Regions from separate parts of the Streptomyces sp. NPDC026673 genome, predicted to be linked through region 3. Evidence: riboswitches for the same ligand, from Rfam matches in the RefSeq annotation. Region 3 holds a riboswitch; each other region holds the start of a gene.

Region 1 (3,706 bases), on a different contig from region 3:
CCGGGCGAGGAGCTGCTCACCCGGCTGGGTTCGGCGGTGGGTCATGACATCGCGTACGTCACCGGGCGGCACACCCGGATCGGCACGGGCCGGGTCGCCGGCTGGACGCTGTACGAGCACGCCTTCCTCCTTTCCACCGGTGAGGAGGTCAGCCTCTGGGAGGTCGAGCACACGATGACCCCCGACGGGCGTCCGGTGTGCGAGGTGTACGCCGACGAGACGGCGGCCTGCGACTCCGCGGACGTACGGCTCGAGGCCCTCTAGCCGCCCTCTAGCCGGACGCCGCGGATCCCGGCGGGATCCCGGCGGGATCCCGGCCGGATTGCGGCCGGAGTGCAGCCGGAGGAAATTGGGGCGTAGGCGAGTCGATGGGAGGCGGGAGGTTCCCATGGCGGTCCTGGCGGAGGTCGAGTTCCCCGGCGTGACGGCCCTGCAGTACGAGGAGGCGAACCACCGCGCGGGGTTCGGGCCCGAGCACCCTCCCGCGGGACTGCTCTCGCATGCCGCCGTGATCACCAACGAGGGTCTGCGACTGGTCAATGTGTGGCAGTCCGCGCAGGCGCTGGAGGCCTTCATGGAGATCATGATGCCCGCCGCCAAGGAGTCCGGGTTCCCGGAGCCGAGCGGGCCGCCGAGGGTCTCGGAGCTGTACAACTTCGTCGTTCCCTAGGCGGACCGCGAGGGGGCCCGCGGGAGCGGAGACGACGGACCGGCGGCACTGGTGTCGGGGGGTGTCACCAGGCCGCCGGTGTCTGTGGCGTCGTTCGCCGTCGGGTTGCCCCGGACGGACTCAGACGGAGATGCCCTTGCTGCGCAGCCAGCCCATCGGGCCGATCGGGTCGCCGCCGCCGGGGCGCACCTCCAGGTGCAGGTGCGGGCCGGTGACATTGCCGGTCGCGCCGACGCGGCCGATGGTGTCACCGGTGTTGACCTTGCCGGAGGTGACGATCATCGAGGAGAGGTGGCAGTACCAGAGCTCGGTGCCGTCGTCGAGGGTCAGGATGATGCGGTAGCCGTAGGAACCGGCCCATCCGGCCTCGGTGATGGTGCCGCTGTGGATGGCCTTGACCGGGGTGCCGGTCGGGGCGGCGAAGTCCTGGCCGGTGTGGGTGTTGGCCCACAGCGAGCTGGACTCGCCGAAGCCGGCGGTCAGCGTGTACGAGGAGACCGGCTTGACGAAGCTCTTGGCGAGCTCGGCCAGGCGCTCGGCCTCGAGCTTCTTCGCCGCCTCCGCCGCGGCCTTCTTCTTGGCGGCGGCCTCGGCGCGGACCCGCTCAGCCGCCGCGGACTTGGCGGCCTTGGCGGTGGCCTCCTGCTGCGCCGCGTTCCTGGCGGCCCGGTCGGCGGCGTTCCGCTGCTGCTGGGCCTGGTCGAGGATGCGGTTGCGCAGCGCCTCCCCCGCGTCGGGACGCAGGGCCTCGGCGACGGGCTTGGCCTCGGGGGCGCTGTCGTCGTCGACCAGGGCGCCGATGCCGGGCAGCTGGGACGCGTCGGGCAGGTGGGGAAGGGAGACGGGAAGCGGGTTCTTGCCCTCGGCGGTGGCGACCCCTCCGACGCCCAGCACGGCCACGGCCGCCACTCCGAAGACCGCGGAACCGCGGCCCATGGAACGCTGCTTGGCGACGCGGTGCCGGCCGCGCACGGGGGCGGTGGACTCCTCGGTGGGGTTCCACGGCTCGGCCTGCGGGCCTTCGTAGAGTGCGGCGCCGGACTGCGGGCCGTCCTCGGGCTCGATCTCGCCGAACGGGTGCGCGACGGCGGCTGTCTCGTACGCCTCGCCCGCGGCACCGGTCTCGGGCTCCGTGACGGGCTCGTGCTCCGCGGCGGCCTCGGACTGCGTGGGGGCCTCGGACTGCGTGGCGTTGGCGGCTTCGAACCAGCCGGCGGCCATGTTCCACTGGCCGGTGTCCCAGCCGTCGATCGCGTTCTTCGTCGGCGGCGCCTGCTCGGCAGCCGGGGGGTTCCAGCCGGCTGCGATGTTCCACTCGGCGGTGTCCCACTCGGGGTACGAGGTGACGGACCCCTGTTGCTGTCCGGGTATCAGGGCAGGCTCGTTCGACGCCACTCGGGCGCGCTCCTTTCCTTCCTTCTCGCCTACCGGGTTAGCTGACGGGTTCGGAGCAGGAAGGTCTCCTACGAGGACCGCGAACGGCCCCCGATTCACCCCAGGAAGTGGTTCCCCGGTTCCCGCGGACGGGATTCGGCAAGCGCACGGCGCCGCCCTGTCGGCGGCGGGACGACCGCGCTGCGTTATCGAACGTTAATAGAGGCGCCCGCCAATTCCAAGCCACTCAAGCGAGTTCATGACGGGAATCTATGGGGATGGAAAGGACATTAACGGACATCAGGGCGTGACAGCCGTGACCTACGGGAGATGTGAGTGTGCGTCAGTCGTTATGCGGAAGGGAGCGGCCTGCTCACGAGGAGTGATGGTCACCCCGGGATCCCGCCGCCCAACGCGCGGCCCAGACGGCCGTCGAGACGCCCGGTCGCCACGTCGGCGCCGCGGTGCGCCGAGAGCATTCCGTGCACTTCACGCCGCGGGACCGGGGAGAACGTGACGTAGTGCGCGGTCGCCGGACGCGCCCTGGCGGCCTGCGGCGCGCACCGCGGCGAGGCCGCGCAATCGGAGGCCGCGGCGGACGGCGCGGGCGAGGGTTCCGAGCCGCGACCCTCGGGGCGGTCGCGGAACCAGGCGCGGGGGTCGTGAGGATCGTCACAGTTGACATCCCCGGTGCCGTATGCAGACTGCCGCGCGAGGGCTAAACCCGCCCGGAGCGGGTCATGTTGGGCATCGCGTCCGGTCGGGAAGCGGATCGGGTCCGCGGCGTCGCCGGTCACCAGTCGCCGGTCACCAGTCGCCGGTCACCGGTCACCCGTCACTGGTCACCGCGACGCCCAGGCTCTGCCCGCCGTGGGCGGCGCCCCCGGGGAGCCGGGCCACACCGAAGCGGACACCGGGGCGAGGCTGGCGTCGAGCCGGTTGCAGGCGTGGGACCAATTGCGCATCAGCGCACTCCGCCCTCCGTGAACCGGGCGAGGACGACCGCTCAGTCCGCTTCCGGGGATTCCGGGTTGAGGTTGTCGGCCACCGAGCCGGCCGAGCTCGTCCAGGCCCTCGCGCAGCCCGTCCTCGGTGCCGATGTAGCGGGCCGTCGCCGTCGGCGAGTTCGACCCCCGCGGCCCAGAAGGTCTCCAGGGTGTTGACGGTCAGGCCCTCATACGCCCGCAGTTGGGTGGTGCGGGCGGCACCGGTGACCCGTCCCGTCCCCGTGGCGTCGGCCCCTCCCATGTACCCCGGGCCGGCCCGTCCCGGGGCGCCGCACGGCAGGCGCACACGCGGCTTCCGGGGCGGGCCTCCGGAGGACACGCCGCGGGACCGGGCGGATCGTGCACGGCACCGCGTACGGCGCCCTGTGCGGCCGATGCCGCCGGAACGCGGGCCCCGACCCGCGCCGGGCCCCGTACGCGCGGAACCGGACCACCGCGCCCACCGGCGGGGCGTGCGGCCCAGGAACGCCCGCGCCGCACGCCCGGCCGCGCCCCGGGGAACGTCACCGCGGACGTCACCGCGGACGCCACCGCGGACGCCCCCAACGGCACGGCCCGGGACGTGACCCGGGACGTGACCTGCGGGCCGATCCGCGCCGGGCCGCCTCATGATCGGCCGCCCATACTGGAACACATGGAGCACAACGCCGAGCTC
Region 2 (3,706 bases), on a different contig from region 3:
CGGGCGCTGATGGCGGCCTACCGCCTGCCGCACGACGGCACCCGTGAGGCCGACGCCGCCGACCTCGCCCTGACGATCCTCGGCGGCGGGGAGTCCTCCCGGCTGCACAACCGCCTCGTGCGCCGTGACCGCAGCGCCGTCGCCGCGGGCTTCGGGCTGCTGCGGCTGGCCGGGGCGCCGTCGCTCGGCTGGCTGGACGTCAAGGCCTCCAGCGGCTTCGAGGTGCCCGCCATCGAGGCGGCAGTCGACGACGAGCTGGCCCGCTTCGCCGAGGAGGGCCCGACCGCCGAGGAGATGGAGCGGGCCCAGGCCCAGCTCGAGCGCGAGTGGCTGGACCGGCTGGCCACCGTCGGCGGCCGCGCCGACGAACTGTGCCGGTACGCGGTGCTGTTCGGCAGCCCGCAGCTGGCGCTGACCGCCGTCAAGCGGATCCTGGACATCACCGCCGACGAGGTGCGCGACATCGCCGCGGCCACTCTGCGGCCCGACAACCGCGCCGTACTGGTCTACGAGCCCACCGGCTCCGCGGCAGCTTCCGGCGAGGACTCCGACGAGGACGAGGAGGGCGCGGACCAGTGACCGACGTCCACAGCACCATGACGTTCCACCCGCAGCCCCGGCCGGGGCAGCCCAAGCCGTGGGACTTCCCGGCACCCGAGCGGTCCACGCTGCCCAACGGGCTGACCGTGCTGCGCGGCCACCGCCCCGGCCAGAAGGTCGTCGCCGTCGAGGTGCTGCTCTCCGCGCCGCTCGACGCCGAGCCGGAGGGCCTGGACGGCGTCGCCACGATCATGGCCCGCGCGCTGTCCGAGGGCACCGACAAGCACAGCGCGGAGGAGTTCGCCGCCGAGCTGGAGCGCTGCGGGGCCACTCTCGACGCCCACGCCGACCACCCCGGTGTGCGGGTCTCCCTGGAGGTGCCCGCCTCGCGTCTGGACAAGGCCCTGGGCCTGCTCGCCGACGCGCTGCGCGCCCCGGCGTTCCCGGAGGACGAGGTCGAGCGGCTGGTGGGCAACCGCCTCGACGAGATCCCGCACGAGCTGGCCAACCCCGCGCGGCGCGCCGCCATGGCGCTGTCCAAGGAGCTCTTCGCCGCCGACCTGCGCTGCTCCCGGCCGCGCCAGGGCACCGAGGAGACGGTCGCGCGCATCGACGCGTCCGCCGTCCGCGCCTTCTACGACACGCACGTGCGGCCGTCCACCTCCACCGTCGTCGTGGTCGGTGATCTCGCCGGGATCGATCTGGAGGCGCTCCTGGAGGGCACGGTGGGGGAGTGGAGCGGCAAGCCCGCCGAGCGCCGCCCGCTGCCCTCGATCACCGCGGACGACACCGCGCGGGTCGTGATCGTCGACCGGCCCGGCTCCGTCCAGACCCAGGTGCTCGTCGGCCGGGCGGGCGCCGACCGCCACGACCCCGTGTGGGCCGCCCAGGTGCTCGGCACGTACTGCCTCGGCGGCACGCTGACCTCCCGCCTGGACCGCGTCCTGCGCGAGGAGAAGGGCTACACCTACGGCGTGCGGGCCTTCGGTCAGGTGCTGCTCTCCACCCCCGAGGGCACCGGTGCCTCCCTGCTCGGCATCAGCGGGTCCGTGGCGACCGACGTCACGGCCCCCGCGCTGGCCGACGCCTGGCAGGTGCTGCAGACCCTGGCGGCGGACGGCCTGACCGACGAGGAGCGTGACGTCGCCGTCCAGAACCTGGTGGGCGTCGCCCCGCTGCGCTACGAGACCGCCTCGGCGGTGGCGGGGACCTTCGCCGACCAGGTCGAGCAGTATCTGCCGGACGACTTCCAGGCCCGGCTCTACGAGCGCCTCGCCGCGACCGGCACGGTCGAGGCGACGGCCGCGGCGGTCAACGCCTTCCCGCTGGACCGGCTCGTCGTCGTCCTCGTCGGGGACGCGTCCGCCATCGCCGGCCCCGTCCGCGAGCTGGGCATCGGCCCGGTCGAGGTCGTCACGGGAGCCTAGCCCCCGGCCGCGGCCCCGGGAGCCCCTGTGGCGCCCGGGGCCGCGGCGTGCCCGGGCGGAGGCGGGGCGCCCGGTCGGTGCCGTACGAGCCCGCCCGTGACTCCGATCACGTTCCGTTGCGGCGGCTTGGGTCCCGGTGTGGCATCCGGCACATATTGCCGGATTTTTTTGGAGCCGGGCGCAACGCCCGGTTAGCGTCCTCGGGTTGTCCGGCGGAAGCAGCCGCCACCCGCGGCACCGGAGCAACGATCGCCGAGTCCCCGTCGGGCGTGAGCCTGGGGAGCCGGGGACCCACCTGTGATGTCCCCTGGGGTGAATCGGGCGGCGTGCGCCGCCCGTAGGAGACCTTCCTGCTCCGAACCCGTCAGCTAACCCGGTAGGCGAGAAGGAAGGAAAGGATCTCCGCCTGCCCATGGCGTCGTTCTCCATGCGTTCCACTCTGGCCGGCGCCGCCGCGCTGACCGCCATGACCACCGGTGCGTTCGTCGGGCCCGCGGCCGCCGCCGACACCAGGACCGACGGTTCCGCCTTCGCCCGTTGCGCCGCCGTCGCCGGCGACCTCGCGGCGCACCTCGCCGACCAGGCGTCGGCCCAGCACCAGGCCGCCGACGTCGCGCGCAAGCGCCACGAGGCCCAGGTCGCGCACGCCAAGGCCGTCGCCCGCGAGCGGGCCGCCAAGGAGGCCGCCGCCAAGGCGGCCAAGGCCAAGGCCGCCCGGGAGGCCGCCACCTCGCGTGCGGCGAGGAGCGGTGCCGGGGCCCGCGGCACGCTCGGCGGCTGGATGCCGCCGGTCGCCGGCTCCATCGGCACCCCCTACCACGCCACCAGCAGCCTGTGGTCGTCCGGTTACCACACCGGAGTGGACTTCCAGGCCTCCGTCGGCACCCCGGTGCACGCCGTCGGCGCGGGCACCGTCGTCGAGGCGGGCTGGGGCGGCTCCTACGGCAACAACGTCGTGATCCGGCACGCGGACGGCATGTACACCCAGTACGCCCACCTGTCGTCGCTGGGCGTGTCGGTGGGTCAGACCGTCTCCGCCGGCTCGCAGATCGGCCTGTCGGGCGCCACCGGCAATGTGACCGGTCCGCACCTGCACTTCGAGGCCCGTACGGCCCCGGCCTACGGCGCCGACGTGGACCCGCTGGCGTACCTGCGCTCCAAGGGCGTCCGCATCTGAGCGGCGTCAAAGCCGCATCCGAGCCACTCCCCTCCCCCCACACGAAGGCCCCGGTTCCCCCGCCGGGGCCTTCGGCGTGCCCGGCGCTTCCCGGCCGTGGACTGTCCAAAAACGTTCCATGAATTCAGGGCTGCCGTCGGAATCGCCGCCGTGCTGGAATAGAGTCGCCGCAGAAACGCCGGCTCCTCCGTTACGCGGGGATTAATCGACGGCTGTCGGCGCGCACCGAAAGGAACCTGCGATGTGGGGTCGGACGTGAACGGGACCGGCGGCGCGGGGCGCCGAATTGCGGCCCAGGCGGTGTGCACGGCGATCCGTGACGACATCATCAGCGGGTTCTTCGCGCCCGGCAGCCGGCTGACCGAGGAGCAGCTGGCCAAGCGCTACGGGGTGTCCCGGGTCCCGGTGCGCGAGGCGCTGCGCACCCTGGAGTCCGAGGGCTTCGTGCAGACCCGCAGGCACGCCGGGGCGTCCGTCGCCGAGCCGACCGAGCAGGAGGCCGCCGACCTGCTGGACATCCGCGGCCTGCTGGAGCCGCTGGGGGCCGCGCGGGCGGCGCAGC
Region 3 (3,706 bases):
TCCTCGGGGTTGGCGAGCACCCGCAGATAGGCCAGGACGTCCCGGACCTCCTTGCGCTCGTAGAAGCGGACGCCGCCGACGACCTTGTAGGGCAGGCCGACGCGGATGAAGACCTCTTCGAAGACACGGGACTGCGCGTTGGTCCGGTAGAAGACCGCGACGTCGCCGGGGCGGGCGTCGCCGGCGTCGGTGAGCCGGTCGATCTCGTCGGCGATGAACTGCGCCTCGTCGTGCTCCTGGTCGGCGACATAGCCGGTGATGACCGGGCCCTGGCCGGCCTCCGTCCACAGGTTCTTGGGGCGGCGGGAGGCGTTGCGCTCGATGACGGCGTTGGCGGCCGACAGGATGGTCTGGGTGGAGCGGTAGTTCTGCTCCAGCAGGATGGTGCGGGCCTGCGGGTAGTCCTCCTCGAACTGGAGGATGTTGCGGATCGTCGCCCCGCGGAAGGCGTAGATGCTCTGGTCGGCGTCGCCGACCACGCACAGCTCGGCGGGCCCCTCGCCGCCCTCCTCCGCGTCACCGGTCCCGACCAGCTCGCGCACCAGCGTGTACTGGGCGTGGTTGGTGTCCTGGTACTCGTCGACCAGGACGTGGCGGAAGCGGCGCCGGTAGTGCTCGGCGACGTCCGGGAAGGCCTGGAGCAGGTTGACCGTGGTCATGATGATGTCGTCGAAGTCGAGCGCGTTGGCCTCGCGCAGCCGCGACTGGTACATCGCGTAGGCCTCGGCGAGCTTCTTCTCGAAGGGGTTCTCCGCCTGGTCCGCGAAGGTCTCCTCGTCGATGAGCTCGTTCTTGAGGTTGGAGACCTTGGCGCTGAAGGACTTCGGCGGGAACTGCTTGGGGTCCAGGTCCAGGTCGCGGCAGACCAGCGCCATCAGGCGCTTGGAGTCGGCCGCGTCGTAGATCGAGAAGCTGGAGGTGAAGCCGAGCTTCTTGGACTCCCGGCGCAGGATGCGGACGCACGCGCTGTGGAAGGTGGAGACCCACATCACGTTGGCGCGCGGGCCGACCAGCTGCTCGACGCGCTCCTTCATCTCGCCGGCGGCCTTGTTGGTGAAGGTGATCGCCAGGATCTGGCCCGGGTGCACCTTGCGGGCGCCCAGCAGATACGCGATGCGGTGGGTGAGCACCCGGGTCTTGCCGGAGCCGGCGCCGGCGACGATGAGCAGCGGGGAGCCGGAGTGCTCGACCGCGGCGCGCTGCTCCTCGTTGAGCCCCTCGAGCAGCGCGGCCGGGTCGACGGCCGGGCGCGCGGCGCCGTCGCGGTAGTACGCGTCCCGGTCGACGGGCGCGTCGAAGCGCCCCTCGAAGAGATCGTCGGGCACCGTCTCGGGCTCGTCCTCGGGAGGCGGCGGGGGCTGCTCCTCCGTCGGTTCGAGGCCGGCCAGGAAGCTGTCGTCAAAGAGGCTGCTCATCGCCTCCCGAGTCTAGGGCGTGGGACGGACAGCGTTGCCCCGCTTGCCCGAGCCCGCCCGAGCCCGCCCGGGTCCGCCGGGTCCCCGTCCGCACCCCCGGTCGCCCCCGGACACCGCCGCCGGTCGCCTCCGCCGGTCGCGGCGCGCCACCGTCCCGACACGGCCGGTCCCCGGAGCGGCCGCGTCACGGCCCCGAATCGTGAAGGTCACGAAATGATTGCGGACAAATCGAACACCAGGGTTCCCACAGACCCCCGCAGTTGACTACCGTGCCGCATCAGGCGGTCCGCTCCGAGCGGCGGCGACCGTGCCGTCACGGGCCGCCTCCGCTGAGTCCGGCGACCGCCGGAGCCGGGGACCCACGACCTTGGGGTGAATCGGTCCGTACGAGCGCGGCGCGCCCGGACGGACGGTAGGGCGGCCTTCCGAAGCCCGAACCCGACAGCTAACCCGGTAGGCGGTCCACGGAAGGAGCCGCCCGACTTGGCGACGCACCGCAAGCCGCGCCCCCGCGCGCTGACCGTCCCCGGCCCTCGTGCTGCCGTGGGACTCACGACCGCCGCACTGGCGACGGTCACCCTCTTCGGCGAGAGCGCGAGCGCCGCGCCCGCCTCACCCGACAAGCCCTCGATCACCGAGGTCAAGGCCCGGGTCGACACGCTCCACCACCAGGCCGAGGCCGCCACCGAGCGGTACAACGGCGCCAAGGAGCAGGCCGACAAGCAGCGGTCGCGGGCCGACGCGCTGCTCGACCAGGTGGCCCGCAAGACCGAGACGCTCAACGACGCCCGCCGCACGATCGGCGAGTACGCGGCGGCGCAGTACCGCGGCGGCGGTCTGGACGGGACGACGACCTTCCTGCTCACCTCCGACCCGCAGCAGTTCCTGGACCAGGCGCACCTGATGAACCGCCTGTCCGACCGCCAGGAGCAGGCGCTGGAGACCTTCCGCGCCGAGCAGGCCGTAACGACGCAGAAGCGCGCGGAGGCCGTCGAGAGCCTGCAGAAGCTGACCGAGGCGCAGCAGCGGCTGAACACGGAGAAGACGGCCGTCAAGCAGAAGCTGGCCGCGGCGCAGAAGCTGCTGAACAGCCTCACCGCCCAGGAGAAGGCCCGGTTGGCGGCGCTGGAGAAGAAGCGCCAGGAGGAGGCGGCCGAGAAGGCCGCCCAGATCGCCGCCAGGGAGAAGGCCGCGGCGCAGAACACCGCCTCGGGTTCGTCCACGGGCTCGACGGCCGCGTCCGGGACCTACGCCGCCAAGGCGGCCAAGGCGATCGAGTTCGCGCGCGCCCAGTTGGGCAAGCCGTACGTGTACGGCGCCACGGGCCCGAACTCCTACGACTGCTCGGGCCTGACCCAGGCCGCCTGGGCCGCCGCGGGCGTCTCCATCCCCCGCGTCACCTACGACCAGGTCGACTTCGGCAGCCGTGTCACCGCCGACCAGTTGCAACCGGGCGACCTGGTCTTCTTCTACTCGGACATCACCCACGTCGGCCTCTACATCGGCGGCGGCCAGATGATCCACGCCCCGCACACGGGCAGCGTCGTGAAGATCGCCCCGATCACCGAGATGCCGATCTACGGTTACGCCCGGATGGCCTGAGCGGTCCGCGCGGTGCTCAGGTCCACAGCACGGCGATGAAGATGTTGGCGGTGGTCAGCGCGCCCACGGTGCCGAAGGCCGCCGCCGGCACCTTCTCCTCGTCCCGCTTGACGTAGACCAGGCCGAGGATCACCACCAGGATCGCGAGCTTGATGCCGATCTTGATGTTGTTGACCGGCTGGTCGTCGGCCTGGTTGAGGCCGACCAGCACCACCCCGGTGACGAGCATGGTCAGCGCGCCGTGCAGCATGCCCGGAACGAAGCGGGCCTCGCCACGGCCCATGGCCTTCATCTGGGTGAGGAAGCCGCCCAGCAGCGCGGCGATGCCGATGATGTGCAGGCCGACGAAGAGGTTGATGAGTACGTCCATGGCTCAGGACCCTAGTCACGCCCATACCAGCACCCGGCACCGAGGTGCCCCTCTTCCCTCACATCGGTCACGGCCGGACCGCAAGTGACCAGGTCACCCGTCGAACAGCGGTCATCGGCGGGCAGACCGCGGCCGAATCGGACCAGTCCCGCACACTCCGGCTCTCGCTCCCGACGTCCAGGTTTAGCGTCCTGCCCCAGGTGGCCGATCCCCACTGCCGCGAGGACCCCGTTCCCCGGTGTTCCCCGGCACGGCCACCCCCGCCGAAGGTCCGGCGGTGGACGGCTCCCCGTCCGCCCGCCGCCGGACCACCGGGGGA
Region 4 (3,706 bases), on a different contig from region 3:
TCCTCGCTGTCGAGGATGTCACGCGGGGTACGGAGGTCGGCGGCGACGATGGCGGCGTTGTCGCGGCCCTCCAGCACGGCACGGCTGTGGGCGACGGCGACCGGGTCGTGGTCCACGTAGACGACGTGCGCGCCGGGGTCGGCGGCGTGGGCGACCTCGTGGACATTGCCGAAGGTCGGTATCCCGGAACCGATGTCGAGGAACTGCGTGATGCCCTGGTCGACGGCGAAGCGCACGGATCTGCGCATGAAGGCGCGGTTGGCCTGCATGATCTTCGGCAGCCCCGGAAAGGCCTCGATGGCCCGCCGTCCCGCCTCCCGGTCGACCTCGAAGTTGTGCGAGCCGCCCAGGTAGTAGTCGTAGATGCGGGACACGCTCGGCACGGAAAGGTCGATGCCTTGCGGGGCCCAGGCAGGACGCTCCATCAACGGCTCCAGCTCGTCGGGGATCAGGGCGACTGGTCGTGGACACGACCATGTGCGACAGAGGCTACTGATCGACCGTTCGAGAGGAAACAAGAAATGGAAATATTCGATCCGTTTTCGGTCACAGACCAAAGGCATGTGCCCTGTTCCCCGGGAACGGGAACAGGGCACATGCTACCGCCGGATGACGGTGGATCAGTTCGATCAAGCAGTTCGATCAGACGTTGACGCCGTGGGCGCGCAGGTACGCCAGCGGGTCGATGTCGGAACCGAAGTCGGGGGTGGTGCGCACCTCGAAGTGCAGGTGCGGACCGGTGACGTTGCCAGTGGCGCCCGACAGGCCCAGCTGCTGCCCGGCGGAGACGGTCTGGCCGGCCGAGACCGACAGCGAGGACAGGTGGGCGTACTGCGAGTACCGGCCGTCGGCGTGCTTGACGACGACCTGGTTGCCGTACGAGCCGCCCCAGCCCGCGGAGACCACGGTGCCGGAGGCGATCGACTTCACCTTGGTGCCGGTGGAGGCGATGAAGTCCACACCGGTGTGGTAGCCCTTCGACCACATGGCGCCGGCCTGGTGGTAGGCGGTGCCCAGGGTCACGCGGTCGAGCGGGGCGGTGTAGCCGGAGGTGCTGGCGGCCTTGGCGACGGCCGGCTTGGCGGCCGGGGCGGCCTTCGCGGCGTTGGACGCGGCCTTGGCGACGGCCTTCTCGCCCAGGGACAGGACCTGGCCCGGGTAGATCAGGTTCGGGTTGCCGCCGATGACGGACTTGTTGTTGCCGTACAGCTTCTGCCAGCCGCCCTCGACCGACTGGGCGTCGGCGATCTTGGAGAGGGTGTCGCCGCCCGCGACCTTGTAGGAACCGCCGGCGCTCTTCGCGGCGGAGGCGGCGGGCTTGTGCGCCTCGGCCTTCTTGGCGGGAGCGGTGGTGGCGGGCTTGGCGGCCGGCTTGGCGGGGGTACCCGAGACGCTCGCGGGGGTGGCCGACGGGTTGGCCATCGCCTTCGTCAGACCGGCCTTGGGGCCGCACACGGGCCAGGCCTGCGGGCCCTGGGTCGCGAGGACCTTCTCGGCGACGGCGATCTGCTCCGCCTTGGTGGCGAGGTCGGCGCGCGGGGCGTACTTGGTGCCGCCGAAGCCGGCCCAGGTGCTCTGCGTGAACTGCAGGCCGCCGTAGAAGCCGTTACCGGTGTTGATGGACCAGTTGTTGGTGCTCTCGCAGGCCGCGACCTTGTCCCAGACGCTCACGGGCGCGGCGTGGGCACCGGCGGCACCGACGATCGGGAGCGCCACGGCGGCACCCGTGGTGCCGGCGATCGCGCTGATACGGGTCAGGCGGATGTTGCGGGGACGACGGTGCTTTCCCTTACCGGGCATGCCGAATTCCTCTCCGACGCCTGCGAGGTGAGCTGTCGGGTTCGGGCTGGAGATGCCCGGCCGCAATGCGGCATGCCAAATAAAGGCACGTCGCTGCGACTTCACCCCAAGCCGTCCCGTGACCAACGGGAACGGCACTTACCTTGGGTCCCCCGCTCCTGCCGTGCGGTCTTGTCATCCGGCGTCCGGGCAGCGGCAGGACTAGGCGTTCTACCCGGAAGAATCTCGCAGGCATTTGTCCTGCGAGATCTGGAAGCTAAACGACGGAATCCTTCCGGAGCAAGGAGCGGAATCACGTGCCCCGAATACCCGCAAGTCGATCAATCACATCTGTGACTTTCGGTGAGAAGTGTCCGCTCTGCGTAGGCGAAAATATGGCCGGCGGTAATCCCGCGCTATCACACGGTGAAAACGAGAGGGAAAATTCGACGCTCGGTCGCCCGGAACCTCCGCAGCGTGTTCGCCGCGTGACACGCATCACGCATCGATTCCCGGCGCATGCACTGTGGGGGCATATGTCCGGTTAAGCACCTTAATGCCGGATAAGACATGAGGTGGATCGATCCAACCCGCCGCCGGGCAACGCCCCCTGACCCCCCGCCCGGCACAACGCCCCCACGAGGCAACCGCCGAGGCGTCCGGTCGATTCCCGCCGACGGCGACACAACCCGGCGAAGGGTGTGACGTGGGCCACAACTCCCCTTCCGCCGGGGCGCGCAGAAGAGCCGACGTCCGGAAAACGGACGTGACAGGGCCGATTCGGCGACGGTAGCCTCCCAATCCCGCACATTTTCTTACATCGCCCGGGAGCCTTCGCGTGCCCTATCTCGCCGCCGACGACCGCTACGCCTCGATGGAATACCGCAGGACCGGGCGCAGCGGGGTCCTGCTGCCCGTCGTGTCCCTGGGCCTGTGGCACAACTTCGGCGACACCTCTCCGCTGGAGACCCAGCGCGCGGTGCTGCGCCGCGCCGTGGACCGTGGCGTGGTTCACATCGACCTGGCCAACAACTACGGCCCGCCCGCCGGATCCGCCGAGGCGAACTTCGGCACCCTCTTCGCCCAGGACTTCCGTCCGTACCGCGACGAGCTCTTCATCGCCACCAAGGCCGGCTACGACATGTGGCCCGGCCCCTATGGCGAATGGGGCAGCCGCAAGTACCTGCTCTCCTCCCTCGACCAGTCCCTGGGCCGCATGGGCCTGGACTACGTCGACGTCTTCTACTCGCACCGCTTCGACCCGGACACGCCCCTGGAGGAGACCATGGGCGCCCTGGACTCCGCGGTCCGCCAGGGCAAGGCCCTGTACGCGGGCATCTCCAACTACCCCGCCGAGGCACACCGCCGCGCCACGGAGATCCTGCGCGAACTGGGTACCCCGCTCCTGATCCACCAGGCGGCGTACAGCATCCTCCAGCGCGAGCCGGAGGCCGGCGTCCTCGACGCCGTCGGCGACACCGGCACCGCTCTGATCGCCTACTCCCCGCTCGCCCAGGGCCAGCTCACCGACCGCTACCTCGACGGCGTCCCGGCCGACTCGCGGATGGCGCTCGGCCACTTCCTCAAGCGCGACGCCCTGACCGACCGGAAGCTCGCCTTCCTGCGCGCCCTCGACAAGCTCGCCGGCGAGCGCGGCCAGACCCTCGCCCAGCTGGCCCTGGCCTGGGTGCTCCGCGACCCGCGGGTCGTGTCGGTCCTCATCGGCGCGAGCAGCGTCGCACAGCTCGACCAGAACCTCGCCGCCCTCGACGCGGGCCCGCTCAGCGCGGAAGAGCTCGCCGAGATCGACCGCCTCTCGGCGGAGGCGGGTGTCGAGATCCCGTAGGTCGGACATCCCCCGCGCAACCGATCGGGCCGGCTCCCCCGGGAGCCGGCCCGATCGCGCGGTCAACGGCCTCGGCCGTGC

What was found. Region 3 has a riboswitch for cyclic di-AMP ahead of AB0F62_RS35165 (NlpC/P60 family protein). Riboswitches for the same ligand answer to the same signal wherever they lie in the genome.
Positions count from the first base shown of each region.
Region 1: it holds a riboswitch for cyclic di-AMP, as region 3 does, so the genes downstream of both, AB0F62_RS00400 (M23 family metallopeptidase) here and AB0F62_RS35165 (NlpC/P60 family protein) in region 3, are expected to answer to the same signal.
Region 2: it holds a riboswitch for cyclic di-AMP, as region 3 does, so the genes downstream of both, AB0F62_RS21685 (M23 family metallopeptidase) here and AB0F62_RS35165 (NlpC/P60 family protein) in region 3, are expected to answer to the same signal.
Region 4: it holds a riboswitch for cyclic di-AMP, as region 3 does, so the genes downstream of both, AB0F62_RS30665 (transglycosylase family protein) here and AB0F62_RS35165 (NlpC/P60 family protein) in region 3, are expected to answer to the same signal.

Region 1 covers NZ_JBEZXR010000001.1:84,233-87,938, reverse strand. Annotated here, with positions in the region: gene AB0F62_RS00410 (DUF6227 family protein) at 1-264, shown strand, start outside; gene AB0F62_RS00405 (hypothetical protein) at 389-670, shown strand; gene AB0F62_RS00400 (M23 family metallopeptidase) at 791-1,735, opposite strand; cyclic di-AMP (ydaO/yuaA leader) riboswitch at 2,077-2,216, opposite strand; gene AB0F62_RS00395 (helix-turn-helix transcriptional regulator) at 3,686-3,706, shown strand, end outside.
Region 2 covers NZ_JBEZXR010000031.1:65,063-68,768, forward strand. Annotated here, with positions in the region: gene AB0F62_RS21675 (pitrilysin family protein) at 1-579, shown strand, start outside; gene AB0F62_RS21680 (pitrilysin family protein) at 597-1,967, shown strand; cyclic di-AMP (ydaO/yuaA leader) riboswitch at 2,208-2,365, shown strand; gene AB0F62_RS21685 (M23 family metallopeptidase) at 2,380-3,144, shown strand; partial or broken gene AB0F62_RS21690 (GntR family transcriptional regulator) at 3,400-3,706, shown strand, end outside.
Region 3 covers NZ_JBEZXR010000079.1:14,649-18,354, forward strand. Annotated here, with positions in the region: gene pcrA (DNA helicase PcrA) at 1-1,415, opposite strand, end outside; cyclic di-AMP (ydaO/yuaA leader) riboswitch at 1,733-1,891, shown strand; gene AB0F62_RS35165 (NlpC/P60 family protein) at 1,899-3,017, shown strand; gene AB0F62_RS35170 (hypothetical protein) at 3,034-3,387, opposite strand.
Region 4 covers NZ_JBEZXR010000058.1:11,403-15,108, forward strand. Annotated here, with positions in the region: gene AB0F62_RS30660 (SAM-dependent methyltransferase) at 1-425, opposite strand, end outside; gene AB0F62_RS30665 (transglycosylase family protein) at 643-1,800, opposite strand; cyclic di-AMP (ydaO/yuaA leader) riboswitch at 1,805-1,994, opposite strand; gene AB0F62_RS30670 (aldo/keto reductase) at 2,618-3,625, shown strand.